One region of the Sporosarcina sp. SG10008 genome, then DNA from elsewhere that is predicted to be linked to it. Evidence: a T-box and tRNA genes for the amino acid it is inferred to sense, from the RefSeq annotation. Region 1 holds a T-box; the other holds one or more tRNA genes.
What was found. A T-box is a leader RNA that pairs with one kind of tRNA and senses whether it is charged. The one in region 1 lies ahead of argS (arginine--tRNA ligase), so its partner is inferred to be a tRNA-Arg.
Positions count from the first base shown of each region.

Region 2: it has a tRNA-Arg gene. The T-box ahead of argS (arginine--tRNA ligase) is inferred to sense a tRNA for this amino acid. The anticodon was not compared.

Region 1 covers NZ_CP172607.1:3,711,931-3,726,515, forward strand. The annotation lists gene ACGLYD_RS17365 (nitrate reductase subunit alpha) at 1-2,242, opposite strand, end outside; gene ACGLYD_RS17370 (hypothetical protein) at 2,490-2,696, opposite strand; gene ric (iron-sulfur cluster repair di-iron protein) at 2,744-3,442, opposite strand; gene ACGLYD_RS17380 (ribonucleotide-diphosphate reductase subunit beta) at 3,616-4,653, opposite strand; gene ACGLYD_RS17385 (flavodoxin) at 4,632-5,072, opposite strand; gene ACGLYD_RS17390 (ribonucleoside-diphosphate reductase subunit alpha) at 5,057-7,279, opposite strand; T-box leader at 7,834-8,037, shown strand; gene argS (arginine--tRNA ligase) at 8,100-9,764, shown strand; gene ACGLYD_RS17400 (hypothetical protein) at 9,934-10,251, opposite strand; partial or broken gene ACGLYD_RS17405 (IS3 family transposase) at 10,711-11,883, opposite strand; gene ACGLYD_RS17410 (YrvL family regulatory protein) at 12,835-13,293, opposite strand; gene ACGLYD_RS17415 (hypothetical protein) at 13,564-13,953, shown strand; gene ACGLYD_RS17420 (DUF6980 family protein) at 14,437-14,585, opposite strand, start outside.
Region 2 covers NZ_CP172607.1:448,365-462,949, forward strand. The annotation lists rRNA gene ACGLYD_RS02245 (23S ribosomal RNA) at 1-234, shown strand, start outside; rRNA gene rrf (5S ribosomal RNA) at 388-503, shown strand; tRNA gene ACGLYD_RS02255 (tRNA-Val) at 570-645, shown strand; tRNA gene ACGLYD_RS02260 (tRNA-Thr) at 670-745, shown strand; tRNA gene ACGLYD_RS02265 (tRNA-Lys) at 752-827, shown strand; tRNA gene ACGLYD_RS02270 (tRNA-Leu) at 858-939, shown strand; tRNA gene ACGLYD_RS02275 (tRNA-Gly) at 948-1,022, shown strand; tRNA gene ACGLYD_RS02280 (tRNA-Leu) at 1,030-1,115, shown strand; tRNA gene ACGLYD_RS02285 (tRNA-Arg) at 1,137-1,213, shown strand; tRNA gene ACGLYD_RS02290 (tRNA-Pro) at 1,240-1,316, shown strand; tRNA gene ACGLYD_RS02295 (tRNA-Ala) at 1,398-1,473, shown strand; tRNA gene ACGLYD_RS02300 (tRNA-Met) at 1,496-1,569, shown strand; tRNA gene ACGLYD_RS02305 (tRNA-Ile) at 1,577-1,653, shown strand; tRNA gene ACGLYD_RS02310 (tRNA-Ser) at 1,671-1,763, shown strand; tRNA gene ACGLYD_RS02315 (tRNA-Met) at 1,806-1,880, shown strand; tRNA gene ACGLYD_RS02320 (tRNA-Asp) at 1,884-1,959, shown strand; tRNA gene ACGLYD_RS02325 (tRNA-Phe) at 2,019-2,094, shown strand; tRNA gene ACGLYD_RS02330 (tRNA-Gly) at 2,102-2,175, shown strand; tRNA gene ACGLYD_RS02335 (tRNA-Ile) at 2,180-2,256, shown strand; tRNA gene ACGLYD_RS02340 (tRNA-Asn) at 2,258-2,332, shown strand; tRNA gene ACGLYD_RS02345 (tRNA-Ser) at 2,342-2,432, shown strand; tRNA gene ACGLYD_RS02350 (tRNA-Glu) at 2,443-2,514, shown strand; gene ACGLYD_RS02355 (TraR/DksA C4-type zinc finger protein) at 3,316-4,044, opposite strand; gene ACGLYD_RS02360 (1,4-dihydroxy-2-naphthoate polyprenyltransferase) at 4,230-5,141, opposite strand; gene ACGLYD_RS02365 (isochorismate synthase MenF) at 5,305-6,690, shown strand; gene menD (2-succinyl-5-enolpyruvyl-6-hydroxy-3-cyclohexene-1-carboxylic-acid synthase) at 6,683-8,395, shown strand; gene menH (2-succinyl-6-hydroxy-2,4-cyclohexadiene-1-carboxylate synthase) at 8,388-9,233, shown strand; gene menB (1,4-dihydroxy-2-naphthoyl-CoA synthase) at 9,230-10,048, shown strand; gene ACGLYD_RS02385 (o-succinylbenzoate--CoA ligase) at 10,245-11,690, shown strand; gene ACGLYD_RS02390 (metal ABC transporter solute-binding protein, Zn/Mn family) at 12,218-13,195, opposite strand; gene yidD (membrane protein insertion efficiency factor YidD) at 13,356-13,586, opposite strand; gene ACGLYD_RS02400 (Dps family protein) at 13,688-14,137, shown strand; gene ACGLYD_RS02405 (putative motility protein) at 14,201-14,383, shown strand; gene ACGLYD_RS02410 (transposase) at 14,472-14,585, shown strand, end outside.

The DNA of each region.
Region 1 (14,585 bases):
CCACATCATCGCGCCAAACAATTTCTTCAGGCTTAACATCTTCATTTGGTGTTGCAAGCAGAGCGTGGGAAGCGCCGAATAAATGTTTCATAAAGTATTCCTGACCTTTTGCAGAACTCGACACTAAGTTGGAACGCCAAACAAATAGAGAGCGCGGGAAGTTTTCCGGTGCATCCGGATCTTCAATTGCAAATTTTGTTTCGCCTGACTTGATTTGTTCCAGTGTATAATTAACGATTTCCTGTGTTGTTGTTTTTCCTTCTTTGGCTGCCTCTTCTGCAAACGTCAGGCTGTTCTTGTTGAACTGAGGGTAAGATGGCAACCAACCAAGTCGTGCAGCCAAGACGTTATAGTCTGCAGGATGCTGATAGCGGGCTTTTCCTCCTGTCGGTGACATAAGAAGATCCGCGCCCATTTCCTCGTACTTCCATTGATCAGTTGCAAAATAGAAATAAGATGTCGCGTTTTGAAGTCGCGCCGGCGCTTGCCAGTCACGTGCAAATGCGATTGTGCTCCACCCTTCAATCGGACGGCATTTTTCTTGACCAACGTAATGGGCCCAGCCACCACCATTAACGCCTTGACAACCAGTTAACATAACGAGGTTAAGGATCGATCTATAAATGGTGTCACTGTTAAACCAGTGGTTAATACCCGCTCCCATAATAATCATCGAACGGCCGCCTGTTTCAAGCGCATTATGTGCAAATTCCCGCGCGATTTGGGTAACCAGTTCAGGTTTAACACTTGTGATTTTCTCCTGCCATGCTGGCGTGTAGAATGATTCTGCGTCGTCATAACCAGATGCTTCGAGATCACTACCAATCCGGTTTACACCATACTGGCTGAGCATCAAATCGTGAACAGTTGTTACAAGACTTTCGGTTCCGTCTGCAAGTGTTACTTTTTTCACCGGAATCGGACGTTTGAATGTTCCGTTTGACACATTGTCAAAGAATGGGAAAACAATTTCTTTCCATTCCGCGCCATGATCGGCCACTGACAAGGCCGGTTCAACGCGTGTTCCGTCTACATTATCAAGAATTAGATTCCACTTCTTGTCCTCTTCCCAACGTTGTCCCATCGTACCGTTCGGAACAATAATTTCATTTGTCGTTTCATCAAAAATAACCGGTTTCCACTCAGCGTGCTGGGATGCTTGCGCTATATCACTTGCCCGTAAAAATCGACCCGCTTTATAAGAATCTTCATGTGTATCGAGTGTTATCAGGAAAGGCATATCTGTATATTGTTTCGCGTAATTCAAGAACATCGGCTCTTTACGCTGTTCATAAAATTCATCGAGAATGACGTGCGTCATTGCTTGAGCAACTGCAGCGTCCGTTCCGGGATTTGCCGCAATCCAGTCATCCGCATGTGTAACACTTTCTGCGTAATCCGGGGCCACAGAAACTACTTTCGTTCCTTTGTAGCGCACTTCTGTCATGAAGTGAGCATCTGGCGTTCTTGTTAGCGGTACATTCGATCCCCACATAATGATGTAACCAGCGTTAAACCAATCACTCGATTCAGGGACGTCTGTCTGCTCACCCCAAATTTGTGGAGAAGATGGCGGTAAATCCGCATACCAGTCATAGAAGCTAAGCATTTCGCCGCCAAGAAGAGAGAGGAATCGTGCACCTGACGCATAGCTGACCATTGACATTGCTGGAATCGGTGTAAATCCAGCTATCCGATCGGGACCGTACTTTTGGATTGTGTAAATAAGCTGTGCCGAAATCATTAAGGTGGCATCTCTCCAGTTAACCCGGACATGGCCGCCTTTTCCGCGCGCTTTTTTATATTCATCTGCCTTATTAGGATCTTCTACGATGCTAGCCCATGCTTTTACAGGGTCTTTCAGTTCAGAAACTGCTTTAGTCCACATACGCCATAACTTCCCTCGTATGTATGGATACTTCACGCGAAGCGGGCTATATTCATACCAGGAAAATGAAGCTCCACGGGGACATCCACGCGGTTCAAATTCAGGCATATCAGGGCCACATGAAGGATAATCAATTTGCTGGTTTTCCCAAGTAATAATGCCGTTTTTCACAAATACTTTCCAACTGCATGACCCTGTACAGTTCACGCCATGCGTTGTCCGAACCACTTTGTCATGAGACCAACGTTGGCGGTACATATTTTCCCAATCTCGACTTTTTTCTTCTAAAATTGACCAATTTCCTGAAAAACGTTCAACTGGCTTGAAATAATTAAGTCCAAATTTTTTCTTCATTGGAATAGCTCACTCCTTTTTAGAATAACTAACGATCTATGACGGGAATCAAAGACTTATTCATTCACATACTATTAATTTTAAGAATAATCCTGATTCTTTCCTAGTAGGGATGTGCCTATTTGATGTGGGGAATACCCTTATAAAAAGAAAAGCGGAAAGCGCCCGGAGCTAACCAACGTTCCATGTTGAAAATCTATAGTTTCTATCTTCAAATTAAAAAGCCGCCTACTCTGCCCATTACGGACTAGATTAAGCGACCTTTTTCGAATCGATATATACGTGTTATTACTTTCTCTGTCTCTATCAGTATTGCTCCAAACTTACCGAGCACCCTGGCGAACGTTAAAACGACCCCCGCTAGCAAACCTAGCCATGCAAGTGGTTTCATACTATCCCAGACTCTTTCATATCTATTTCTATAGTCATAACGTACTTCGCTAAACCATTCCACATAAAAAACCACCTTTGTAGATAGGTGGTTTTTTGTCCTTTAATCAATCACAGTGCGACACGGACACGGTCGAATAAGTTGTTATTTTCGAGATGGACATGTTCAAATGTGTCTTTTTCAAGTTGTGCAAGACGTGCGTACACAAGCCTATACGTTCCGCAGGCTTCGTCTGGTAGCGTGAAATTATTCGTTAGATCACGTATTTCAAATAATAATTTTCCTGCGTGTTCGTGCTCTTGCTCAAGTTCCTTTACAAGCGGCTTAACCTTTTCTTTCAATTCAGGTGTAGGATTTTCTAAAAACTCCAGAATTAACGGAAATACATTGGCATCTTCGTCTGCCGTGTGATCAAGAAGTTCACTTCGTAATTCTTTAAAGTTTTCTTGAACGCGAAGAAGATGCGGATGATTTTCTCCATGGACACGGGCAACCTTTGTAATGTACGGTGCGAGAAGCGGTAATTCTTCCCGTAGCCCAGTATGATACTTTTCTTGAATATAGGAGACGAGCGTTTTTGAACCGAATGACGTTGGATCGATGCCACTTTGCTGCTCGCGTTTCTCCTCTATTTTTTTGACACTATTTAGAACCTCTTCAGGATTGAGTTTTCGTTCTTTAGCTGCATCTTTAAGAGCAATTTTTCCACCGCAACAGAAATCGATGCGCAAACTTCTAAACAAATCAGCACTTTGAGGGAGCTCCGTGACGATATCACAAACTTGTGTATCAAGTGTTAGTCGACTCATAATTTTTTCCTCCTCTGCTTGTTTTAATGAGAATTATTCTCACCCTTAGTTTACAAGGCAGCCATTCGTACCGATAGTAGGGTTTGCCCTATTTAAGATACTACATCCCCATTCAAATCCCTTCTTACTTGAAAAAAAAACGCACACGATTTTTCCCGTGTGCGTTCATATACTTACAAATCATCAAATCCATTAAGATCGCTTGTTTTGACGTATTGACGTGATGATTGTTCAAAGAAGTCGGTTTTTGTATCGTCGAAGCTGTCGACATATGCACGAATCCATTTCATTGGGTTGTCAGTGAACTCCGGATAAATTTCACTAAGTCCGAGCATGCGAAGCATTTTGTTCGCGCGATATTTCACATAGCCTTCCATTTCGGCAAGTTCGATACCTTCAATATCCGCTAGTACGTAACGGCTCCAGATGACTTCCTGTTCGACCGAATGTTTGAACTGATCGTAAATCCAAGCCGTAAATTCATCTGTATTTTGTTCAGGGTTTTCTGCAAGTGCTGCGCGGAAAATGTCACTAATTGCTTTCCCATGTTGCAATTCATCACGATTAATATACGAAATCATTGTCGAAGTACCGACCATTTTCTGATTGCGTGCGAGATTGTAGAAGAATGCGAATCCACTATAGAAAAATAGCCCTTCAAGCAGCGTCGTATAGACCATCGCTTTCAATGCTGATTCGATTGTCGGACGCTCGGCGAAGTCATTGTATACTTCTACAATGCGCTCATTCCGTTTCAATAGCACTTCATCTGAGCGGCCCATTTCAAATGAAGCCATCTGCTTATTAAGTGTCGTAACGGAAGATAGTACGTACGCATAGCTGTGATTATGTTCACTTTCTTGATCGGCAATTGTGGCCATAATTGATTTAACAGAAGGATCGGTTGTATAATCCGCCATTTTCAAAGCGATTGTCGTCTGTGGTCCGTCAAGTGTCGCGAGTAAGCCAATAATTTTAAGAAATGCGTCTTGTTCCGGCTTTGTCAGCGTCGAGAATTGCTTAACGTCTTGTGTCATATCGACTTCATTGGCCGTCCAGAATAGTGAACGGATTTGTTGACGCAATGTATAGAAATGGGGATGTGCGATGTCATTCCAGTTGAGGATACCACTCGCCTTGCCCCCGAAAATAGCCGTTGATTTGTTTGGATGTGCAGGTTCCAAGACCTTCACTCGTTTAAGTTTTTCCAATTTCTGATGACTCCCTTCGACCATTCAATTACTTTTTCTTGCTGTATGCCACGTGGACTTTGTTCGATTTTAAGCGGCTCATAAGGGGATGCGTAAAACCGCGCTAACTTCACCGCTGCGTGGCAGAATAATGCATCGCCGCCAAATTGGGTATCACCCGTTCCGAAGACGTATACATTATCCGGTTTATACCCCACATCCGCTACAAAGTCTTTTACTTCGTCAGGCGTTGAGCCTTGCTCCCACGTGAATGACCCCAAGAGCATCGCATCGAAATCACGAGGGTTCGGAATGACGCCCCCACCGATTCGAAACGTTGTAACAGCTATATTTTCCGCTACTAGCGTTTCTTCAATCATTTCAGCAACTTCCTGCGTGTTTCCGCTCCACGATGCGTAGACGATTAAGAATGACACCATTCACACTCTTCGATATCCGTCGCAGTTGAACGTGTGTAGTATGTCGTTTTCATACCAGACTTCCACGCTTGCAAATGAAGTTCAAGCAGAACCGATGCACGAATTGAATTCGGAACATAGATGTTGAAAGAAATTGCTTGGTCAATATGGCGCTGTCTTGCTGCGTTTTGTTTGATTGACCAACGCTGATCGACAATATAAGCGGAGCGTCGATAGACGTCATATGTGTTGTGATTAAGGTCAGGCGCAACAACTGGAAGCTTATAATCTTTCTTTTCTTCATGATAAAACGGTTTGAAAACCGGATCAATTGATGCAGTTGATCCTGCGATAATAGACGTCGAGCTATTCGGTGCAATTGCCATCAAATAACCATTTCTCATACCATTTGTTGCAACATCGATGCGGAGTTCATGCCATTCCTTCGAGTCATAGTTCTTGTTGTCGAAATAAACGCCAGACTGCCATTCGGATCCTTCATATAATGGGTACGATCCTTTTTCAGTAGCCAGTTGCATCGAAGCTTTAATCGTCAAATAAGCTATTTTCTCATATAATTTATCAGCGTAATCCACTGCTTCGTTTGATTCCCATTGAATGTTTTGCAAGGCAAGCAAATGATGCCAGCCAAATGTCCCTAGACCGATTCCACGGTAACGCGCGTTAGTTCGTTGCGCTTGGACAACCGGTATTTTATTAAGATCGATGACGTTATCAAGCATGCGCACTTGAATTGTAATGAGTCTTTCCAAAACGCTTGCTGGAACAGCTCGTCCCAGGTTAATGGATGATAAATTACAGACGACAAAATCGCCCGGTTTTGAACGCGTGACCACGATATCGTCTTCGAGCGTAACAGACTCGAATTCAGTCGGGCTCATATTTTGCGTGATTTCTGTGCAAAGATTCGATGAATAAATCATGCCTTCATGTTTGTTAGCATTCGCACGGTTCACTTCATCACGGTAAAACATATACGGCGTTCCCGTTTCCAATTGGCTACGCATAATCCGTTTCATAAGATCGATAGCAGGAACGATTTCCCGACTAAGTTCAGGATTATTAACACACTCTTCGTATTTCTCACGGAACGAACCTGCCCCTTTTGTTTCATCGTAAAAGTCCTCTAGTGAATAACCCATAACCACCCGAACTTCATGCGGATCAAACAAGTGCCAGTCCCCACGTGCATCAACTTGTTCCATATAAATATCAGGAAGGCAGACGCCCGTGAAAATATCGTGTGCGCGCAAGCGGTCGTCTCCGTTGTTTAACTTGAGGTCAAGGAACGTAAAAATGTCTTTGTGCCAAACATCGAGATAAACGGCGATTGCACCTTGTCGCTGACCAAGTTGGTCAACACTTACTGCCGTGTTGTTCAACTGCTTAATCCATGGAAGTACGCCACTTGAAGCGCCTTTAAATCCACGAATGGATGACCCACGACTGCGGACTTTCCCCATGTAAACACCAATGCCGCCACCGTATTTCGACAAGTTAGCTATATCCGTATTGCTGTCATAGATGCCTTGCAAAGAATCGTCGACCGTATCGATAAAGCAACTTGATAACTGGCCGTGCGGTTTTCCAGCATTCGACAATGTCGGCGTTGCAACCGTCATATAGAGACTGCTCATCGCCCAGTATGATTCCGCTACTTTTTCAAGCCGGTTAGTTGTCTCATCCTGCATCAATGTCATCGCAATAACAAGCCAGCGCTCTTGCGGAAGTTCAACCGATTGTTTGCTAAAGTCAACAGCGACATAACGGTCCATAAGTGTTTTCAAACCGATATATGTAAATAGCTTGTCCCGTTCTGGTTCGATTAGATTACCGAGAATAACAAGATCTTCGCGTGAATACTTTTCAGTTAAGACGGGTGTGTATAATCCCTGCTCGACTAGACGGGCAACGTTTTCAGCAAAATCCGTATAGACCTTTGCACCGCGAAGCTGAGCTTGACGATTGTAAACATCACGTAAGTGAATTCGGGCCGCAACGAAAGTCCAGTACGTCGATACCTCATCGATATTGCTGAGCGTTTCTAGAATCATCGCTTTTGTCCATTCTGATGCGCTTGCTCCAGGATGACGCTCATTCCATTTTTCACTTGCAGCAAATAATGGACGAATCTTCTCCCCACCAAACTCGTTCTGTAAGTCTTCCAATAGCATCTGCGTACTCGTCTTAGTAATATTCATTGTCATTTTCATCGGCTCCTTTATCAAACCTAATTTTTCTATTTCCAATAAAAAACGATAATCCCACCTTTTTCAGGCAGATCCATCGTTTATGAGTTTTATTTACTGAGGGATAATTTGTTGGCTGTAGTTAGGAGTCAAGAACTTATTTGACACTCTAAATTCCTATTTGTCAACAATACAGCTTTCGTTCAATTTCGCCACTAACACTATATGTAGTGTCTTAATCATTATACTTACCCTAACATGTTGTGGTCTAATCGTAAATAGGGAAAAAGTTTACTTGCCCTACCATCAATAACTTATCCACATATCCACAGTCATTTTCTCGTGTCGCTTTGACCGTCATCATCGTCATTCTTGCAAATGATACACAAGTTATAAACATTAATTTAAAATCTAAAAAAATATCCTTTTTTCCCGATGTCGGTTCTATTTTGTCATTCAGCACTAAATGCAGTGTTCTACACATAGTTTAGAAGTTAACTCCAAACAGTTTTCACTTGTGAATTATTGTTACTTTCAATTGACAGCCAATCACCATTTTGATACATTCAACTACAACATCTGTGATGAAGAGAGTAGCAATGATTTCTTTTTCAGCGAACTGGGGAAGGTGGAAGCCCGGTAAAGAATACTTGTGAACCGCACTTCGGAGATGCTTTTCCAAGCGTTTTAGAAAAGCCGGTGTCTCGCCGTTATGAGGAAGTGGCCCTATACGGGCAATTTGAGTGGTACCGCGGAAGTAAGCTTTCGTCTCATTAATTTGAGATGAGGGCTTTTTTTTACGCTTTTTTAGTTCAATCAACCAAAAGGAGTGTTGACAATGAAAATGGATGTCTTGCAAGTGCTGCAACAATTTAGTCCGATTCCATTGGATGAAAACATGCTAGAAAAGCCTGTCCATGCACATTTAGGCGATTTGGCTTTACCATGCTTCCCATTCGCAAAGGAACTTAGAAAATCGCCTGTTGTCATTGCCAATGAAATCGCCCTGGCAATCGAACATCCGCTAATTCGTAAAGCAGAAGCCGTCAACGGATATGTGAATATCTTTCTGAACCGTACTACAATTACCAGTGCCCTACTGCAGAAAATTCTGGATCCATCCGTTTCCTATGGGTCATCTAATGAAGGAAATGGCGGGATTGTCACAATCGATTTATCTTCCCCCAACATTGCCAAACCATTTTCCATGGGGCATTTGCGCTCCACCGTCATCGGAAATTCGATTGCACTACTACTCGAAAAGAATGGTTTTAAGACCGTAAAAATCAATTACATCGGAGATTGGGGCACACAGTTTGGCAAGCTACTGACAGCCTACCGGAAATGGGGCAACGAACAAGAGGTCCAGCAAGCTCCAATCCAGACGTTGTTAAAACTGTACATCCGATTCCATGAAGAAGCAGAGCACAATGATTCGCTTAACGCTGAAGGCAGAGCAGCATTCAAATCCCTGGAAGACGGTGATAAGGAAGCACTGGCTTTATGGAAGTGGTTCAAAACGGAATCCCTCAAGGAATTTCAACGCATTTATGATTTGCTGGGTATTACCTTTGATTCCTATAACGGCGAGGCCTACTATAATGACAAGATGGAACCCATCGTTAAGGAAATAGCAGATAAAGGACTCTTAATAGAATCAAATGGTGCACTCGTGGTTGAACTGGGTGAGGATATGCCACCTTGTTTGATTATGAAATCAGATGGCGCGACGTTATACGCCACACGCGATTTAACCGCTGCAATCGATAGAAAAGAAACGTATGATTTCGTGAAATCTCTCTATGTCGTTGGAAATGAACAAAGTCTCCACTTCACACAATTCAAGAAAGTACTCGGTAAAGTGGGCTACGAGTGGGCAGACGATATCCAGCACATTCCTTTCGGTCTCATATTAAAAGCCGGAAAAAAGATGTCCACCCGCAAAGGGAAAATTGTTTTGCTAGAGCAAGTTTTGAATGAGGCGATTTCACTTGCACAGTCGACAATTGAAACGAAGAATCCAAACTTAGCGAATAAAGCGCAAGTCGCTGAAGAAGTTGGCGTCGGTGCCATCATTTTCGGTGACCTGAAACAACATCGCAAACACGATATCGAATTTAACTTAGAAACAATGCTCCAGACAGAAGGTGAAACCGGTCCCTACGTCCAATATGCTTTCGCACGGGCCAAATCAGTGTTAAGAAAAGCTGGTGACATACAGCCGTATAGCGTGGATGACGTCAATGATTTCGAATGGGCAATCATTCGAGCATTGGAGCAATTCCCACAAACAGTCAAGCGCGCTGCGGATGATTTAGATCCTTCCATCATCGCAAAATATGCAATCGATCTCGCTCAAACGTTTAGCTCGTTTTACGGGAATGTCAAAGTGCTTTCCGATGCTGATCATCTGCCATACAGAATTGCGCTGATCACGAGTACGGCGATTGTCTTGAAAGAGGCGTTACGATTGTTAGGTATGAAGGCACCTGAGGAAATGTGATTGGAAATAAATCATACCGAAGTCAACAGGTCCGTTCAGCGGTAAAAAAAACAGCAAAAAGCGCTAGTGAAAACGCCAAACATTTACGTTTGGCGTTTTCACTAGCGCGATCCATTAAATCCTCTTGTTGAATTCTTGTTCTTTGTTCAACTAACTATCATTAATTGAGCTAGAATGGATTTATTCCTTTAATAAAAGGAATAAAGACGACATAAGCCGAGACAATAAAAAGTACCCAAAAAACCTTGGATTTCATACGTTTTTTAAACAATTGGTTATTTTCATTTGTAAATAGTACACGGATTGTTGTATAGAAAAAATACAAAAGATACGACAACCCGAACCAATTAACCCATACGTTCCCCATAAAACTAATCCCGAATTTCTCATAAATTACTCCTAATACATTTTCAGTTAGGATGAAACCAATAGCCAAATAAATTAACACTTTAAAAAATTTAATAGCATCCCTTTTCAAAGCTGACAATTTTATTCCTCCTTACTCATCTATTATATTAGGCCAAAATACGAATCTCTTTTCCAACTCTTTTTCTCCTATTGTTCAAAAACTTATTTGGTATATTCTTTGTAGCACAGTATCTGTTTTTTGAACTCTAAGTATTTGTACCCTATCAAACCTCTCCTACTTCTTAATCGAATCTTATATATGTTGAACTAATGATTCTATATAATCTCCAGCGAAGGTGCCTCATAGGGGTAGCCGAAGCAATAAGACTAACAGCGGTTTTCTGTCTGGCTTATTGTGGGAGGCATCCTCAAGCGCCAAGCGTTGTTGAGAGGATTCTCTATGTCAATATTTATAGTCATTGGAACGTATCACTAACCACAAATTATACCACTTTCTTCCAACACGAACCTGTACAAAATTAAAAAACCACCTGAGTAGACTGACATAGCGATATGAGACACATATAAAACACCTTTATTAGGCTGCCGTGACACCATACTTTATGGGTGTTAGGTAGCCTAATTTTTCTTGGATACGTTCTTCATTATAATAATTTAAATAGGTAATTACCCGCTCAGTTACGTCTTGATTACGTAATGGATTAAATTTAACATATTGAAATTCCTCAGACTTCAAGTTCGAATGAAAAGATTCAATCACCGCATTATCCCAACAGTTTCCTCTACGCGACATACTGCTGGCGAGGTCGTTATCCTTAATGCAGGCCTGGTACGCATATGACGTGTAGACACTTCCTTGATCTGAATGCACAATCACGCCTTGAGGGTGATTACGGACAGCTATCGCCGCCTTTAACGTGTCAATCACGAGCGAGGTTTGTTGATGATCGTATAATTTGTAAGCGACAATTTCGTTCTTGAATAAATCCATAATAGTCGAAAGATATTTTGTAGTACTGCCATATTGGATATATGTGATGTCTGTCACCCACTTCTTGTTCGGTTTACTAGCCGTGAAATCGCGAAGAAGGTTAGGGGCAATTATGATACTTTCACCTTGGGATTTCCACTTCCGTTTTGGCTTGATTCGACACTGTAAGTTATGCTTTTGCATGAGGTTCTGAACTGTATTGCGATTCAATTCTATATTATATTTCTGCTTCATTCTGCTTCATCATAGCCTTTATTTTTCGATGACCATCCCGATACCTAGTGCTTTTATACAGTTCCATAATGGCTTCCTCTTCTACTGAAAGCGGCTTATTGATAGCTTGAAGACACCATCTATAATAGTTCTCCCGTGGTACTCCTAACGCGGACAAAATGGCTGTAATCGTGTACTTCTTTTTAAGTTTCTCTACACTCTGTAGTACTATTTCTTTTTTAACTCCCTTTCGATCTCCATGTACTTTTTCAAGATTTCGTTCTCCATCTTCAAATGAGATAATTGACGTTCCCGCTTGTCGTCTTCACTGGCTAACTCGGGACCGTGACCAAATGTATATTGTTTACCGATTGGCTGATCAAATCGATAAATTTCATTCGCACGGTACCATTTCATCCAAGTTTCAACCTGTGATTTATTTTTGATTCCGTGTTTTTCCATAATTTCATTAGTTGTCAATTCACCACTTAGTTTATCTTTAACAACTGCCCATTTAACTTCGCTTGAATATACGTTTTTGCCCATGCAAAAACACCTTCGGAGTGGTACATTTTACAAATGTACCACTCCGAAGGTGTTTTATATTGTCTCAATAATTTAGGTTAGTCCACTTTCGCTTTGCGCAAAAAGGATTTTTTTCATGCTGCTAATCTTTTGAAGATCCCGTATCGGTTCAACGAATTTCATGCTTTCAGTACACTTCCTCACGTATTTTAACGTACAAACCTCAATCTAACTTAAGATAATATTAACATGCATTAAGTTAGATTCAAATTGACGACGAAAAAAATACAAGGATAAAAAACATCCTAAACCCTTTTGTATCAAGGGTTTAGGATGTTTTTATGAATCTAACATATTTACATTGTGTTAGATTTGAAAGTATCTAACTCATCACTCAATAAGATAAAACTGCCATGTAAAAGGCAACCGATTGTTCTACTAAAGCCCCCGACAGTAAAGTAGTTTAATAATCCGGCTTATGTAATTTTAAAAGCCCTAAAAATTCTCCTTTTGTATAGACATATACTGTTGGCTTAGGAGTATTTTCTGTCGCAACTTCGTTTTCTAACTGTACGTGATTTACATTTAATTTTCTAATAACATACATAATACCTTCGTACTCACCCTGTCAGAAATTATCCAATGCAACAAAATTATAAATCACGTTAAATGTTTCAATGTCCATTATTTCACTGTCAATAAAATCACCAAATTTATTTATACTGAAATCATCCTCATTCATTACTTTACCCCCTAATTTAACAAAGGCATTTCTTAAAGCTCTGTAATTTCTGACACCACAATAGATTAAAAAGTACCCCTTTTGAAATATAAGAGAGTTTTATTACAAATCGAACATATTTCCATTGTGTTAGATTCATTTTGTTTTCTTGAGCAGAATTTAATAAACCTATTGTTCTAATTCAAAAAGTCTACCATTTAATTTAATTAAAAATACCGATTTCATTATTCTTAATCTTCTAGTTTATTATGTAATTCCTCGTATTCTTTGCTATCAATCATTGGAGGTTCGGAATCATTTTCCTTTAATTCCCGACTAATAATCCCACTTATCAGAGCAAATAATAATGCGCCCTGCCAAGAAATCATGATAGTTTCCATGAAATGATCAATAGTTGCAATTAATATAAAAGCTAATCCTATATCTAATATAAATGACAACCATCCCTTACTCGATTCAATAACTCCAACAGTTTTTAGAGCTCTTGGTATATTATCTGCAATAAGCGAAAGTGGTACTTCTAGGAATAAGTAAATTAAAAAGAAAATTACTAAAGCACCAAATGAATCATATTGCAATCCTAGTAATTTTAATAATACAAATTCAAACAAGACAATTCCCAATAAAATAAAGGCTACTATAAGCCCACAAATCACAATTGTTTTGACCTTGTTCACATGTCTCCCCAAAATAACATACTCCTTCTTGGTTAATTATTTACCTAACAAACATGCCGAACATTTGTCGAACGTGACAAAAACCGCTCCCCCCCCAAGTTCAAAAGCAAAAAAATCTCCGCCTGCAGCCGTTATTTTTTCCTAATGCTTTTTCATGATAAAGGACACTTCTACTATTAATTAGAAATCCCTTTATAAATTAGTCCATTAGGTTAATTCACCCTTGGTTCAGGTGATATAATCAAATCTTATGGAAAAATTAAGTAAAAGGGAGGCTATTCATTGAGTTGGAGAGATATTAAAATTGATCACATTGATTATGTAGAGAAGTGTGTAGGTGAGTTCGAAATTACTGCTCTACGTTTTTTTAAAAAGGTATACGAAGGAGATACTATCCATTACGGTGCTTTTAAAGTGAAGGTTTATGAGAACCAAAATATTCAACTTAGACCTTATGAGAGTAATGGATTTACAGGGTTTACGAATCTTAGATTAAAGGATCCAATGGGATTAGGTGGCTATGAAGGTGGAATAGGATTTGGGATGACTGTAGAACAAGCTCTGGATGAAACAGTACGTAAATTTTTGGGGAATATAATGGATTATAAGGCTGAGAAGAAAATGGGTCTCTGTAAAGAGGATTTTGTTCTAATAGATTATAATGAATTTTAAAGGAAAAAAAGTCCTTGGAGAGCTTCAGAATTCGTCCTGTGCGCTTTAAGGGCTTTTTGCTTAGAATTTTATATGTGATTTTTCTTGAAAGGACTTCAAAAGGCTTGTAGACACTTTTGAAGGTTTGATTTTCGGATTTTAGAATGAGTTCTGTTTCTCTTGATTTCCTCCACTTGTTAGTTAATTCGATTTATTTGAGTTAACTATTAAAAATCGCAGTTTACCAGTGGTTATCGAGGTTTACTGTCAAGTTCAGAAATTTTTAGGCTCATATATCCTGATCCTCGTTCTTGTACTTGGCATGGATGTATGAAGAATGCACCATCGGTTGACATAACACTCGTTCACGGAAGTAGTTACCTCCATTACACAATAAAAAAATGCCCTGTAAAGGCAGCTGAATCTTAAACTAAATCACCTCGTTAGTTTAATAAAAACAGAGACGCTTAATTAAACAATCGCGGCCGTTAGCTGCATAGTAGTTTATAATTTCGAACTACACCACGGACAGAAATCAATACTTATACTTGAAGAGCCACCATCATGGATTATCAAACCGTAGTCGTTATCTTTATCATCGAAAATCATTATTTTATCAGGACATTCAAATGGATCGCTATACATATCACATT
Region 2 (14,585 bases), 1.4 Mb from region 1:
CCGGGATGGACATACCTCTGGTGTACCAGTTGTCTTGCCAAAGGCATCGCTGGGTAGCTATGTATGGACGGGATAAATGCTGAAAGCATCTAAGCATGAAGCCCCCCTCGAGATGAGATTTCCCATTACGCAAGTAAGTAAGATCCCTCAAAGAAGATGAGGTTGATAGGTCTGGGGTGGAAGCACGGCGACGTGTGGAGCTGACGGATACTAATCGATCGAGGACTTAACCAATTTTGAAAAGGGCTTGATTACCCTGATTCTGTGTAGCACAATGTCTGTTTTATTCAGTTTTGAGCGAATAAGTACCGTTCATAAAAAAAGTACTTGCAATTAATTAGATGATATGTTATAATAATTATTGTCTTTGAGAAAAGACCATACAAGTCTGGTGACGATTGCGAAGAGGTCACACCCGTTCCCATCCCGAACACGGAAGTTAAGCTCTTCAGCGCCGATGGTAGTTGGGGGTTTCCCCCTGTGAGAGTAGGACGTCGCCGGTCTTGTAACAATTATTACATAGGTTTATGAATAGGACGAACAACTGAAGTTTGTCGCACTTATACCCAGGAGGATTAGCTCAGCTGGGAGAGCACCTGCCTTACAAGCAGGGGGTCGGCGGTTCGAGCCCGTCATCCTCCACCATTTTATTTATAATGAAAACTATTAGCCGGAGTAGCTCAACTGGTAGAGCAACTGACTTGTAATCAGTAGGTTGAGGGTTCAAGTCCTTTCTCCGGCACCACTTTTCGAGCCATTAGCTCAGTTGGTAGAGCATCTGACTTTTAATCAGAGGGTCGCAGGTTCGAATCCTGCATGGCTCACCATTTTTATGACTTAGTGTCATAATTTATATTGCGGGTATGGCGGAACTGGCAGACGCGCTAGACTTAGGATCTAGTGCCTTCGGGCGTGGGGGTTCGACTCCCTTTACCCGCACTTATAATGCGGAAGTAGTTCAGTGGTAGAATACGACCTTGCCAAGGTCGGGGTCGCGGGTTCGAATCCCGTCTTCCGCTCCATATTTTTGCCGGGGTGGCGGAACTGGCAGACGCACAGGACTTAAAATCCTGCGGTAGGTGACTACCGTACCGGTTCGATTCCGGTTCTCGGCATTAATAACTTTTCACTTATATGCGCTCGTAGCTCAATTGGATAGAGCACCTGACTACGGATCAGGAGGTTGTGGATTCGACTTCTGCCGGGCGCACCATTATGTTTTTAAACTTTATAATTCTTCGGGACGTAGCTCAGCTTGGTAGAGCACTTGGTTTGGGACCAAGGGGTCGCAGGTTCGAATCCTGTCTTCCCGACCATTAAGCTTTTTAAGCAGATTCGCCGCTTAAAGAATATACCATTTTAAGTAGATTTGTGCTTTAATAATTGCCAGCTATAATGGGGCCTTAGCTCAGCTGGGAGAGCGCCTGCCTTGCACGCAGGAGGTCAGCGGTTCGATCCCGCTAGGCTCCACCAACACAATTTTAATAAAGATCCTGGCGGCGTAGCTCAGCTGGCTAGAGCGTACGGTTCATACCCGTGAGGTCGGGGGTTCGATCCCCTCTGCCGCCATCTTAAAGGACCTTTAGCTCAGTTGGTTAGAGCAGACGGCTCATAACCGTCCGGTCGCAGGTTCGAGTCCTGCAAGGTCCACCACTATTATATACAGCCATGGAGGTATACCCAAGCCCGGCTGAAGGGATCGGTCTTGAAAACCGACAGGGGAGTCAAATCCCGCGGGGGTTCGAATCCCTCTACCTCCTCCATTTTTAACTAGTGGTGAAATTAAATAGTACTTATATTGTTGTCGCGGGGTGGAGAAGTGGTATCTCGTCGGGCTCATAACCCGAAGGTCACAGGTTCAAATCCTGTCCCCGCAACCAAATGGTCCCGTGGTGTAGCGGTTAACATGCCTGCCTGTCACGCAGGAGATCGCCGGTTCGATCCCGGTCGGGACCGCCATTTATATTAATACTATAAGGTTTAGAATAAGTTAACGACTTAATGTAAACTAAATACGTGGCTCAGTAGCTCAGTCGGTAGAGCAAAGGACTGAAAATCCTTGTGTCGGCGGTTCGATTCCGTCCTGAGCCACCATTGTTATGCGAGTGTAGTTTAGTGGTAAAACCTCAGCCTTCCAAGCTGATGATGAGGGTTCGATTCCCTTCACTCGCTCCAAAAAGGGCCTATAGCTCAGCTGGTTAGAGCGCACGCCTGATAAGCGTGAGGTCGATGGTTCGAGTCCATTTAGGCCCACCATTCCGCAGTAGCTCAGTGGTAGAGCAATCGGCTGTTAACCGATCGGTCGTAGGTTCGAGTCCTACCTGCGGAGCCATTTATATATGGGGAAGTACTCAAGCGGCTCAAGAGGTGCCCCTGCTAAGGGTATAGATCGCGAAAGCGGTGCGAGGGTTCGAATCCCTCCTTCTCCGCCATATATAATTTGGCCCCTTGGTCAAGCGGTTAAGACACCGCCCTTTCACGGCGGTATCACGGGTTCGAATCCCGTAGGGGTCATACATAAAAGTAGCTTTACAAGTTCTTAATGAACTTGTAAAGCTACTTTTTAATTTGTTTATATATAGTTTTCTAGTTCACTTAAATTCTCACTATATATGTTGAATTAAAGAATCCCATTGAATCTACTGTGGCGCTCAATAAGGAGAGAGTTGTAATTCGGGGTGTGGATTGTAGAACGCTTGACGCTTTGGGGATGCCTTTGCCGCGCCTGCACTAGGGTGTTCATTATCGAGAGAAATGTGATTTTGAGATGTATATGCCGAGATTATAAGGTGATTACTAGTTGATACTACTTATATTCAAGAAAGACGTACTCCAGGTTGCAGATTTCATCACAGATAATGAAATGCTCTTTCTCATATAGACCATCCAGCGTCGAAGCGATATTGGTAGGAGTTCTGTTTCATTCTTAAATAAAAAAGACAAGACTATGGAGAAGACTTCAGCCGCCAAAATTATATCTTTGGCGGCTTTTATCCAGTTAAGAAGCCCCGCTATTCTTTCGTCCCAAAAAGCTCTAGCATTTCGTGTACTTATGCCTTTGGAGAGCAACGGATGGATAACCACCAAACGATTCCCGAAAAATGTGTAGGGTGCTACGAAGTCGCATCCCTACACATCAAGATATCTCGATAATAGTAAAGAGGTCGTTCTATCTAAAGCAACTCAAAGGCAACTGCACACGCAGCGCCTAGTGTTTGATTAAATCATTTACTGGTTACTTTTGGTTAATTAACATACGTGAGCTAAAATATCCTGAAAAGAAACACCATAAGCAATGGCCTATGGTGTTTCTTTTCACTTCTTCTGATCCTCTATATAACTATCTTTTTCATGATAAGGAATATCTCCGAGAGGGGATTCGATTCCTTCATCATCCAGTTCCGCTTCATATTTCTCTGAGGCATCGGACCTGATGAAACCGCGTGACTTTCCATTTATATCGGTTCCTGTGAATTCTTCAAATTCTTCGGTTGCACCATCTGAAATTCCGCTGTCGTATAACGTATTGTAGTCATCGTGATCTCCGCTGAAATCGGAAGGGGTTTCTGATGTTCCAGATTTTGCGATTTCCTGAAAGCTGTCTTCGCCATCCCGGGCCGCTCCGGAAAATGAATTTGGGTTGGCCATGGTAAGCGTATCTTCTTCGACAGGTCGATCATTGGGGATTTCTTGCTCAGTCGCATGGTCGATGCAAAGAGTTGTGTAAGGAACTGCTTCAAGTCGCCCAAATGGTATATCTTTTTGGCACACTTCACATTTCCCATAAGAACCGTTCACCATCGCTTGTAAGGCGCTTTCTACTTTATCTAATTCAGAGCCAGCATGAACGTTTAAAGCCATGTCTTTCTCTCTTTCAAACAGTTCTGTACCCATATCACCGGGATGATTGTCATACATCGACAGCTCGCCGGCAGCTTCTTGTGCACTTTCCTTAATATCTGTTTCTTCTTCTGTTTTTGTTAAGTGATCCTTCATTTCATATAGTTCTTTTTTTAGAGTGGCTTTTTGTTTATCGTTCAACAAGTTTTGTCACGTCCTTTTTAGTAATGGCATTAGTCTGCACATACACACCGTACTTAATAAACAAAAGTACAGATTGTTGACTATCGTTACTTAACTTTCCTTTATTTCGTTCCATCTAAACATATAAATCAGAAAAAGCGTAAAGCTTCGAGTTAAATCGAGGCTTTACGCTTTTTTTTTATTAGTTAGAGCAGATGCCCAATGAGTATTCCGATCCCTAATAGTAAGCCGAATAAAGTGTTCGTAACTGCAGTGTTTTTCATCGCAGGCATCACATGTATTGGGATGTGATTTTTTCGGAACACAGTAATCGCTCCAATCGGCTTTTTGACACTAAGAAATACAAGCAGTGCCCATGGAGTAAGATGACCGAAGAGAATCATTGCAATAATCCAGCCATAGGAAATCATGAAAAATAGCATTAGGATTGTAATTGCGTTGTAGCGGCCCACAAGAATAGCGAGTGTTTTTCGTCCGCCTTCCTTATCGCCTTCTAAATCACGTATATTATTTGCTAGCATAATACCTGCGACTAGCAACATACTTGGGATAGATAGCAGAACCGCTTCTGTCGTTACTGTTTCTGTCTGGATATAAAACGAAATAAGGATAAGTAACATTCCCATGACAACACCGGAAAACAGTTCTCCAAATGGCGTGTAGGCGATAGGATACGGTCCTCCAGTATAAAAGTAGCCTACCATCATTGACAGGATCCCGACGACTGCGAGCATCCATGAGGTTTCCATACATATATAGATACCAATAAGGACGGAAATCCCGTAAAGCATAAAGGCAAGATTCAACACGGTTTTTGGTTTTACACCATTACGGACGATTGTACCGCCGATACCAATGGACTGTTCTGTATCAAGTCCTCTTTTAAAATCATAATATTCATTGAACATATTCGTTGCCATTTGGATGAAAACACTCGCGACGAGCATGGCGATGAATAAAGGAAAATGTAATTTTCCGTAAGTTAGTGCAATCATGGTACCGAGAAATACAGGTGCAAAGGCTGCCGTTAGTGTATGTGGACGTGTAAGCTGCCACCAAATACGCCAGCCTTTATCCGCTTTTATTGTCTGTTGCAATTTGGCTCTCTCCCTATCCTTTTAATGACCCTATCTATTGTACTCCAAAATGGGTGGAGTGAACATATGGACTGCTTATTATGTGCTGAAACGACATTGATTCGGTATGATAGACTATAGGTATTGTTTTAAATCAGTCGAATGAATGTACGGAGGGAAAATAATGAATCGGAAGTTGACCGCTACCCGTGAATCTCAATTAAATGTTAGGCAGAATGAGCTGCGTTTTTTTACAGAAACTGTCGATGCGGGGAGAATCTCACCACTTGCGTTTTTTGAAGCAGGGGATTCGTGTTACAAAGATGAACGTTTCTATTGGCAAAATGCAGATAAAACTTTAACGCTTGTTGGTATTGGACATGCTACGGTATTAACAAGTGATGGAACGAATGATCGTTTCACACATATTTCAACAAGTTGGAAAAAATTATGTAGTGCGCTTATTAAAGAAGAAAATGATCGGGAACCTGTTCTTTTTGGAGGTTTCTCGTTTGATCCGAAAAGTGTTAAGCAATCAGAGTGGGATGCATTTCCATCGGCCCATTTCGTTGTACCTTCTTTCCAGTTGTCGATTACGAATGGTAAGACAGAAATTTCCATTAACCTCGTAACAAAAAGCAACGATGGGGCAGAACAGTTTGAGAAGTTAAGGGATGAAAGAGACCGTCTAATTCATATCGCGCAAGTCGAGGAATCCGCTCTGCTTACAAAACCGGAAGTTGTGTCAATAGAGGAACTTTCGAAAGAACATTATCTGGAAACCGTTGCAGATGTCACAAAGAAAATTAACAATGGTGAAGCGGAAAAAGTAGTAATTGCACGTTCGGTTAAACTAAACTTTGCAGATGACGTGCCGGCTGTCACTGCACTTCATCATATATCAAATGAACAGCAGGAAAGTTATCACTTTGGATTGCAAAAAGACGGCCAATTATTTTTTGGTGCTACACCTGAACGTTTAATTGAAATATCAAATGGCCGTGCGTATTCGGCATGTGTTGCGGGTTCCATTAAACGAGGCAAGTCGGCAACTGAAGACCGCGAACTTGGCGATGAACTTCTTGAAGATAGAAAAAATCGAGAAGAGCATCAATATGTCGTTAATATGATTTCACAAGTGTTTAAGACATTTTGCACAGACATCAAAATTTCGAAAGTACCGAAACTGATGAAAGTCCGTGATATTCAGCATTTGTTTACGCCAGTTGAAGGAAAAGTTGAACAAGGAACTGATATTTTTAGTTTGGTTCAAGCACTTCACCCGACACCGGCGCTAGGCGGTGTCCCAACTGATATAGCGATGGAAATGATTCGTTCTGAGGAAAACTTGGATCGGGGTTATTATGCTGGACCAATTGGTTGGACAGATACTGCTGGAAATGGTGAATTCGCTGTGGCAATCCGTTCCGCACTTCTTGACGGCAATAGTGCGTACTTATACGCAGGTGGAGGAATTGTGGCAGACTCTGAACCAGATAAAGAATACGATGAAACATGGGTGAAATTCAGACCGGTTATGCGGGCGCTTGGAGGAAAACTGAATGGATAACCGTACAGTTTTGACTGATTATGTTCGTAGAATGACTGCTGCTTTGATGATGGCTGATGTGAAAACGGTAGTTATTAGTCCAGGCTCTCGTTCGACACCACTGGCTTACGCTTTCGCTTCAACAAAAGGCCTTGATGTCTATATGCAAGTCGATGAACGATCGGCTGCCTACTTTGCATTAGGTTTGGCGAAGGCATCCGGTAATCCTGTCGTCCTTCTCTGTACGTCAGGTACTGCAGCATCGAATTATCATCCTGCTATAACAGAAGCGTATTATGCGCGTATTCCTCTTATTGTTATCACGGCTGACCGTCCGCATGAATTAAGGGAAGTCGGTGCGCCACAGGCAATCGATCAAATTCGAATGTATGGTAAGCATGTGAAATATAGTGTAGATTTCCCACTTGCTGAAAACAATCCGGATATCGAAGACTTTATTGATCGCCATATTAGCCGTGCACTGTCAGTTGCGACTACAGCTCCACGCGGACCCGTTCACTTAAATGTGCCGTTCCGGGAACCACTTCTGATCGATTTTAATCGGGAAACGCCGAAAATGACTTTCAAAAAACGATTTAAAAGTGTAGACAGTTTGGATGCATCTACTGCCCAACAAATTTCACAGTTGCTTGCAACGTCGGAAAAAGGCTTCATCATTGCTGGTGAAATGCCGATAGGGTTCGATAAAGCAGCATTTTGGAACTTTGCCAAAGCACTGGAATGGCCAGTATTATGCGATCCGCTATCAAATCTTCGCACGGAAGTACCTGAACAATGCATAGCGCTCTGTATTGATCATTATGATGCGCTATTAAAAAGTGATGCATTCAAAGAGAAAGTCGTACCTGATACTGTCATTCGTTTTGGTGCACAGCCAGTAGCGAAGCCGCTTTCGCTTTACTTGAAAAAAGTAAGACCAGCTACAGTTATAGCGGTGGATGAATCGCCGGAATTTAGGGATTCGCTCGGTGTCGTTACGCATCATATCCAGACTTCATCCGAAACAGTCATGAAAATTATTGTGGATAAACCGAAGACATCTTATACAGAGTTGTGGACGATGGCGAATGAGGCGGCATCAGCGATTACAAATAAGTATGAGGGTGTTGCTGGCGATGAAGGGATATTTGCAAAAACATTATTTGAGCACCTTCCCACAGAGAGCGACCTCGTAAGTGGCAGCAGCATGCCAATCCGTGATGTAGACACGTTCTTCAGGAAGACGGATAAGGATATTAAAATTTTTGCGAATCGCGGGACGAATGGTATCGATGGTGTTGTATCGACAGCATTCGGTATCCAGGCGGCAAGAAAGCGTCCAACATGGCTGTTAATTGGCGATTTATCGTTCTTGCATGATATCAACGGATTAATTGTTACTCGTTTCCACGAGGCAGATTTAACCATTGTCATTATTAATAACGATGGGGGTGGAATATTCTCGTACCTTCCGCAAGCTGATGCAGGTAATCATTTTGAAGAGCTGTTTGGCACACCAACAGGCTTAACATTCGGCCACATTGCTGCGATGTATGATGCGCAGTATGCGGCAATCCACACGCCAGAAGAGTTCGGAATGGAGCTCGATAAAGCGAAGGAAAAACCAGTGCGTATTATCGAAGTGTTCACGAATCGTCAAGCGAATGTGAAAGCGCACCGAGACCTATGGAAGCAAATCACGGACAGGCTTGATCGTAATGAATGAAAAGACTATTCGTATACGTGAAATTAATATGCATGTGGAAATCCAAGGTGGAGAAAATCTACCTGTCATCGTATTTCTACATGGTTTTACGGGGAGCACCACATCATGGCGTGAAATTACAAAGTTGCTAAAAGGTAACTACCAGACAATAGCTGTCGATTTGACGGGACACGGCAAATCGACTATTCCGGAAGACATTGGCCGCTACTCTATGGATCAGCAAGTAGAGGACCTTGAGGAACTGTTTACTGAGCTTTCTCTTGATCAATTCATCTTAGTTGGCTATTCAATGGGGGGACGTATTGCACTGGCTTATACGGTGCGACATCCAATGCGGGTCTCGTCATTGATTCTCGAGAGTTCTTCTCCAGGATTGAAGACGGAAGTGGAAAGAGAAGAACGACAAGCAGCTGACAGGCGGCTGGCAGACAGAATCACAAGGGACGGATTGCCGGCATTCATCGATTTTTGGGGAAATATTCCCTTGTTCGCGTCTCAGAAGACTTTGTCGGAAGAAAAGCAGCTGGCAGTGAGGAATGAACGGCTTAGTCAGAGTGAAATAGGCCTTGCGAACAGCTTACGTGGTATTGGAACAGGTAGCCAAGCTTCTTATTGGGAGAGCCTAGGAACAGTCAATCTTCCGGTTTTGCTCATAACGGGAAAACTCGACACGAAGTTCGTAAATATTTCCCGGGAAATGCAGAGGGATTTCCCTAATGTCCGCCACGAAACGATAGAACATGCTGGACATGCAATTCATGTGGAAAAACCGGCTACATTTGCTACAATGATAGAGGAGCATATTTCAGAGTTGAAAAATCGAGGAGGATCACTATGACACGTCAATGGGAAACGATACGTACATACGAAGACATCAAATACGAACAGTATGGCGGGATTGCAAAAGTAACAATCAACCGTCCGGAAGTGCGCAATGCATTCCGTCCTAAAACGGTATCGGAGTTAATCGACGCATTTTCACGCGCACGGGACGACCAAAGCATTGGAGTCATCGTCTTAACAGGCGAAGGCGAGAAAGCATTCTGTTCAGGCGGAGACCAATCCGTACGAGGGCATGGCGGTTATGTAGGAGACGACGAAATTCCACGTCTCAACGTCTTGGACTTACAGCGTCTAATCCGTGTTATTCCAAAACCGGTTGTGGCAATGGTTGCGGGATATGCAATCGGCGGCGGACATGTTCTTCATGTCGTTTGTGATTTGACGATTGCAGCAGAAAATGCAGTTTTCGGACAAACAGGACCTAAAGTTGGTTCATTCGACGCAGGTTACGGTTCGGGCTACTTGGCACGAATCATTGGCCATAAAAAAGCGCGCGAAATCTGGTTCCTTTGCCGTCAATACAACGCACAGGAAGCACTCGACATGGGTCTAGTCAATACAGTAGTTCCTTATGAACAACTGGAAGACGAGACGGTCCAATGGTGTGAAGAGATGCTTGGCATGAGCCCTACGGCACTTCGTTTCGTGAAAGCGGCAATGAATGCGGATACGGACGGACTTGCTGGTCTTCAACAATTGGCTGGCGACGCAACACTTCTTTATTACACAACAGACGAAGCGAAAGAAGGCCGCGATGCATTCAAAGAAAAACGCAAACCGGACTTCGGACAATTCCCACGTTTTCCTTGATTAAAGAAAAGCGTAAGGCGCCGTTTAGCCCCGACAAGCGCTGGAAGGCTTGAAGATAAAGGCGTACTTTGCCTTTTCAGCAAGACTGAAGCGACTCAAGGGGCTGGCGCCTGAAGCCTAGACAGTAATCAAACTGGATAAAAACTAAGAAAGCTGCCTCTAATCGGGCAGCTTTTTCTGAATGGATGGTGATGGCATGATTCCAAATTGGTTAATGCAACGGGCTTATTTAACGCCTGATAAAATAGCTTTATCGTTCGAAGAGGAAAAGTGGACATTCGCACAGTTAAAAGATGATGCTGTGGTTCTTGCACGAAAATTGAGGGCTAACAGTTTAAATGAAGGGGAACGGATCGCCTTGCTTGGGTCCTCCAATTCTGAAATGGTAGTCATCATTCATGCATGTATGCTGGCCGGCCTTGAGATTGTTATGCTAAACAGTCGGTTGTCGAAAAAAGAAATCGCATATCAATTGGATGATTCAGGCGCCAATACGGTAATTGTGTCGAATGAACTGAGTAGTGTTGTTGCCGATACGCCGGTACGTCAGCTACTATTTTCTACGATCAAAGAAAGTGCGGAACAGGCTTTTGTCATCCAGGAAAGTTGGCAATCAGACAGAACCATTACGATTATGTATACATCGGGCACGACAGGATTTCCGAAGGGGGTCCGTCAGACTGCAGGTAATCACGTCTCGAGTGCACTGTCGTCTGTTCTAAATTTAGGGCTTGATGAAGACGATGTCTGGCTCTGTGCGATGCCTTTATTTCATATTAGCGGGTTCTCGATTCTCGTTCGTTCTGTTCTATACGGAAATGAGGTTCAGTTGCATGAGAAGTTTGATGCGGTCAAGTCGGCGATTGCGGTAAGGGATGGGTCCGTCACACGGATGTCTGTTGTATCTCTTACATTGGATAAAGTTCTGCGTGAACTGGAAAAGGATAATAGTGTCGCACATTCATCATTTAAATCAATGCTGGCAGGTGGTGGCCCCGTTCCAATCGATTATTTGAAGCGGGCAAAAGTACTTGAAGTTCCTGTTCTCCAAACGTACGGCATGACAGAAACTAGTTCGCAAACAGCGACCTTAGCAGCAAGTGATGCAATGAGGAAAATGGGTTCAGCAGGCAAACCATTGTTTTTCAATCAAATCAAAATCAAAGATACAGAAACGCCAGGTGAAAAAGGTGAAGTATTTATACGCGGTTCACATGTGACACCTGGATATATTGGTCGTTTTTCCGAAGTGGATCCATTGGAAAATGGCTGGCTTCCAACAGGTGATATCGGTTATCTTGATTCGGAAGGTTATTTGTATATCGTCGATAGAAGATCCGACTTAATCATTTCAGGAGGAGAAAATATTTACCCTGCTGAAATTGAAAATGTACTGATAGCGCATCCGAATATTCGAGAGGTAGGCGTTTGCGGGAAAGAACATTCCGAGTGGGGAAGTGTCCCAGTTGCGTTTGTCGTAGTGTCAGGAAATGTGAAAGAAGCTGATTTGATAGCGTATTGTGAAGAGCGATTGGCGCGTTACAAAGTACCGAAATCATTCCGCTTCGTAGATGAACTGCCGCGTAACGGGTCAAATAAGTTATTGCGTCGAAAATTGAAAGAGTCAGTGGATTTGGAGTAAGGTTGAAGTCGAAATTAAAGTCAAACTGTGAGGGCAACTCTGGACTGTCACGGCAAGTCATCAATCTGTAAGGGCAATTGCGTTAACTGTCCTGGCAACAGATTAAACTGTGAGGGTAACTCTGAACTGTCATGGCAACCCCTCAAACTGTAAGGGCAATTGCTTGAACTGTCCTGGCAACAGATTAAACTGTGAGGGCAACTCTGGACTGTCATGGCAAGTCATCAATCTGTAAGGGCAATTGCTTGAACTGTCCTGGCAACAGATTAAACTGTGAGGGCAACTTTGGACTGTCACGGCAAGTCATCAATCTGTAAGGGCAATTGCTTGAACTGTCCTGGCAACAGATTAAACTGTGAGGGCAACTCTGGACTGTCATGGCAAGTCATCAATCTGTAAGGGCAATTGCGCTAACTGTCATGTCAAATGATTAAACTGTAAGGGCAACTCCAAACTGTCACAGCAAAAACAAAAAGGCTGTTCCATATACCAGATTAAATCTGGTATACGGGACAACCTTTCTTCATTTACTTTCCACTTAACGCTTTCTTCAGCGTTTCAATGTTTTGTTCCATCAAAGAAAAATAGTCTTCGTTGTTTTTTACATCATCCACTGTCAATACGCCAAGATTGTGGAGCATGAGTGATTCAGCGCCAATTTCTTTCCGCACGACATTAGTTAGTTTAGATGATACATTCTGTTCAAAAAGTACATAGTGGATGTTGTGATTTTTTGCCTCTTTGACAATTTGTGCTAATTGCTTTTGTGACGGCTCGCTTTGTGAGTTCAGTCCCGCAATCGCGACTTGTTCCAGTCCATATGAATCGGCTAGATAACCAAATGATGCATGTGAAACAAAGAACGTTTTGGAAGGGACAGTGGAAGCCATCTCTTTGAATTTGCTATCGAGTTCGACAAGTTCTACTTTCAGTTGTTCAAAGTTCTTCTCGAATTCGTCTTTCATTTCAGGTTTTGATGCAATCAATGCATCTTTGATAGAAGTTGCAAGTTCGACACTAAGCAGTGGTGAGATCCATACATGGGGATCAATTCCCCCATGATCATGACCTTCGTGTCCATGTTCATCATGTTCAGCATCTTCGTCGTGACCTTCATCACTATGACCTTCGTCTAGCATCTCATCAGGAATTGCCTCTGCTGTTGCAACCATTTTTACATGTTCGTTTTTCATGGTTTTTTCTGCATTTTCCACAAAACCTTCAAGGCCGAGTCCTATATAGAAAAACAAATCCGAGTCCGCGAGTCCCATCATATCTTTTTGTGTAGGATCAAAAGTATGTTCATCCGCGCCAGCAGGATAGATGGATTTCACATCGACGTAGTCGCCGCCGATTCGTTCTGTAAAGTATTGAAGCGGGTATACTGTTGTATAAATAGACAATTTCTCTGTCCCAGTTTCCGAGTTTTCTGTGGATTTAGCGCCACAAGCACTAAGTAGCATAATTGTTAGTAATGACATGATGAAAAAAAGTTTCTTATTCATTAGATATATCCTCCGTATTATTAATAGTAATCATTCCGATTTGTGTAACTGACTTTTTTATCATACAAGAGTGTTTCTAATTTGGCAACTAAATAAGCGAATTTCTTTTAATCGAAAAAAACGGCTCGACAATTATGTCAAACCGTTCTATCTAAAAAGATCACTTTTTATGCATATCATTGTCTGGTACAGGATCAAATCCACCCTCGTGGAACGGATGGCATTTTGAAATTCGACGTACCGCAAGCCATGAACCTTTTAGTGCTCCATGCTTTTCGACTGCCTCAATCCCATAGTGAGAACAAGTGGGATAGAAACGGCATGAAGGTGGTGTAAGGGGTGAAATTACTTTTTGATATAGTTTAATAAAGCCAATTAAAATCTTTTTCATTTAAAAAACTCCTTATTAATGCCTCGATGTTTATTGTAGATGCTTCGGTGGTAAATTAACAGAGAGATGAATTATATTTAACAATAAGGGGAGAGATTTATATGTCGAAAGAACTTATTAATGAATTGAATGTCCAAGTTTCTACATGGTCGGTTATGTATGCGAAGCTCCATAACTATCACTGGTATGTTAAAGGTCATCATTTCTTCACGTTACATGTAAAGTTTGAAGAACTTTATAATGAAGCGACGTTACATATGGATGAAATCGCAGAACGTATTTTGACACTTGGCGGAGATCCTGTAGCGACGCTGAAAGAACATCTTGAACAATCTGTTGTGAAAGAAGCAACGGGAGATGAAAAAGAAGACAGCATGGTGAAAACTGTCGTAAATGATTTCGGTGAAATTATGAAATCGTTGAAAAAAGGCATGCAGCTGGCTGCGAAAGATGGCGACGATATGACGGAAGATTTGTTGAACGCGACATATCAAAGTATCGAAAAACATCAATGGATGCTGAATGCATTCCTGGGTGAAGATAACAAGTAATCATTTTTCATTAAAAATACTAGGAAAATGCCGATAATAAGCTTGTGGAAGGAGTGATGGCAAATGGATATGAGCTCCATCATGGCAAGTCAATTGAGAAGTTTGCAATCGACTGTTCAGTTGAGTGTGTTAAATAATGCACTTGCAATGAATACTGCAGCGGCAACAGATATGTTGAAAAGTTTATCTAATCAGTCTGTTGCAGCCCATCCTCATAAGGGAGCTTCGGTTGACGTACAAGCGTAAATTGCGGTAAAGCATGTATCTCCAGTAAAAGGGGATGCATGCTTTTTTCATACTAAGCCATGCTAAAAAGAAAAAAGGATGGTGTAGCATGGAGAAATACAAAATGTACGTTTCTGTCGTAAATCAGCAAGTATACCATTACCCAGATGATTCACCGTGGGAATATGAGGTTAATGTAGAAAGTCAGTATGTTCCTGTTTTT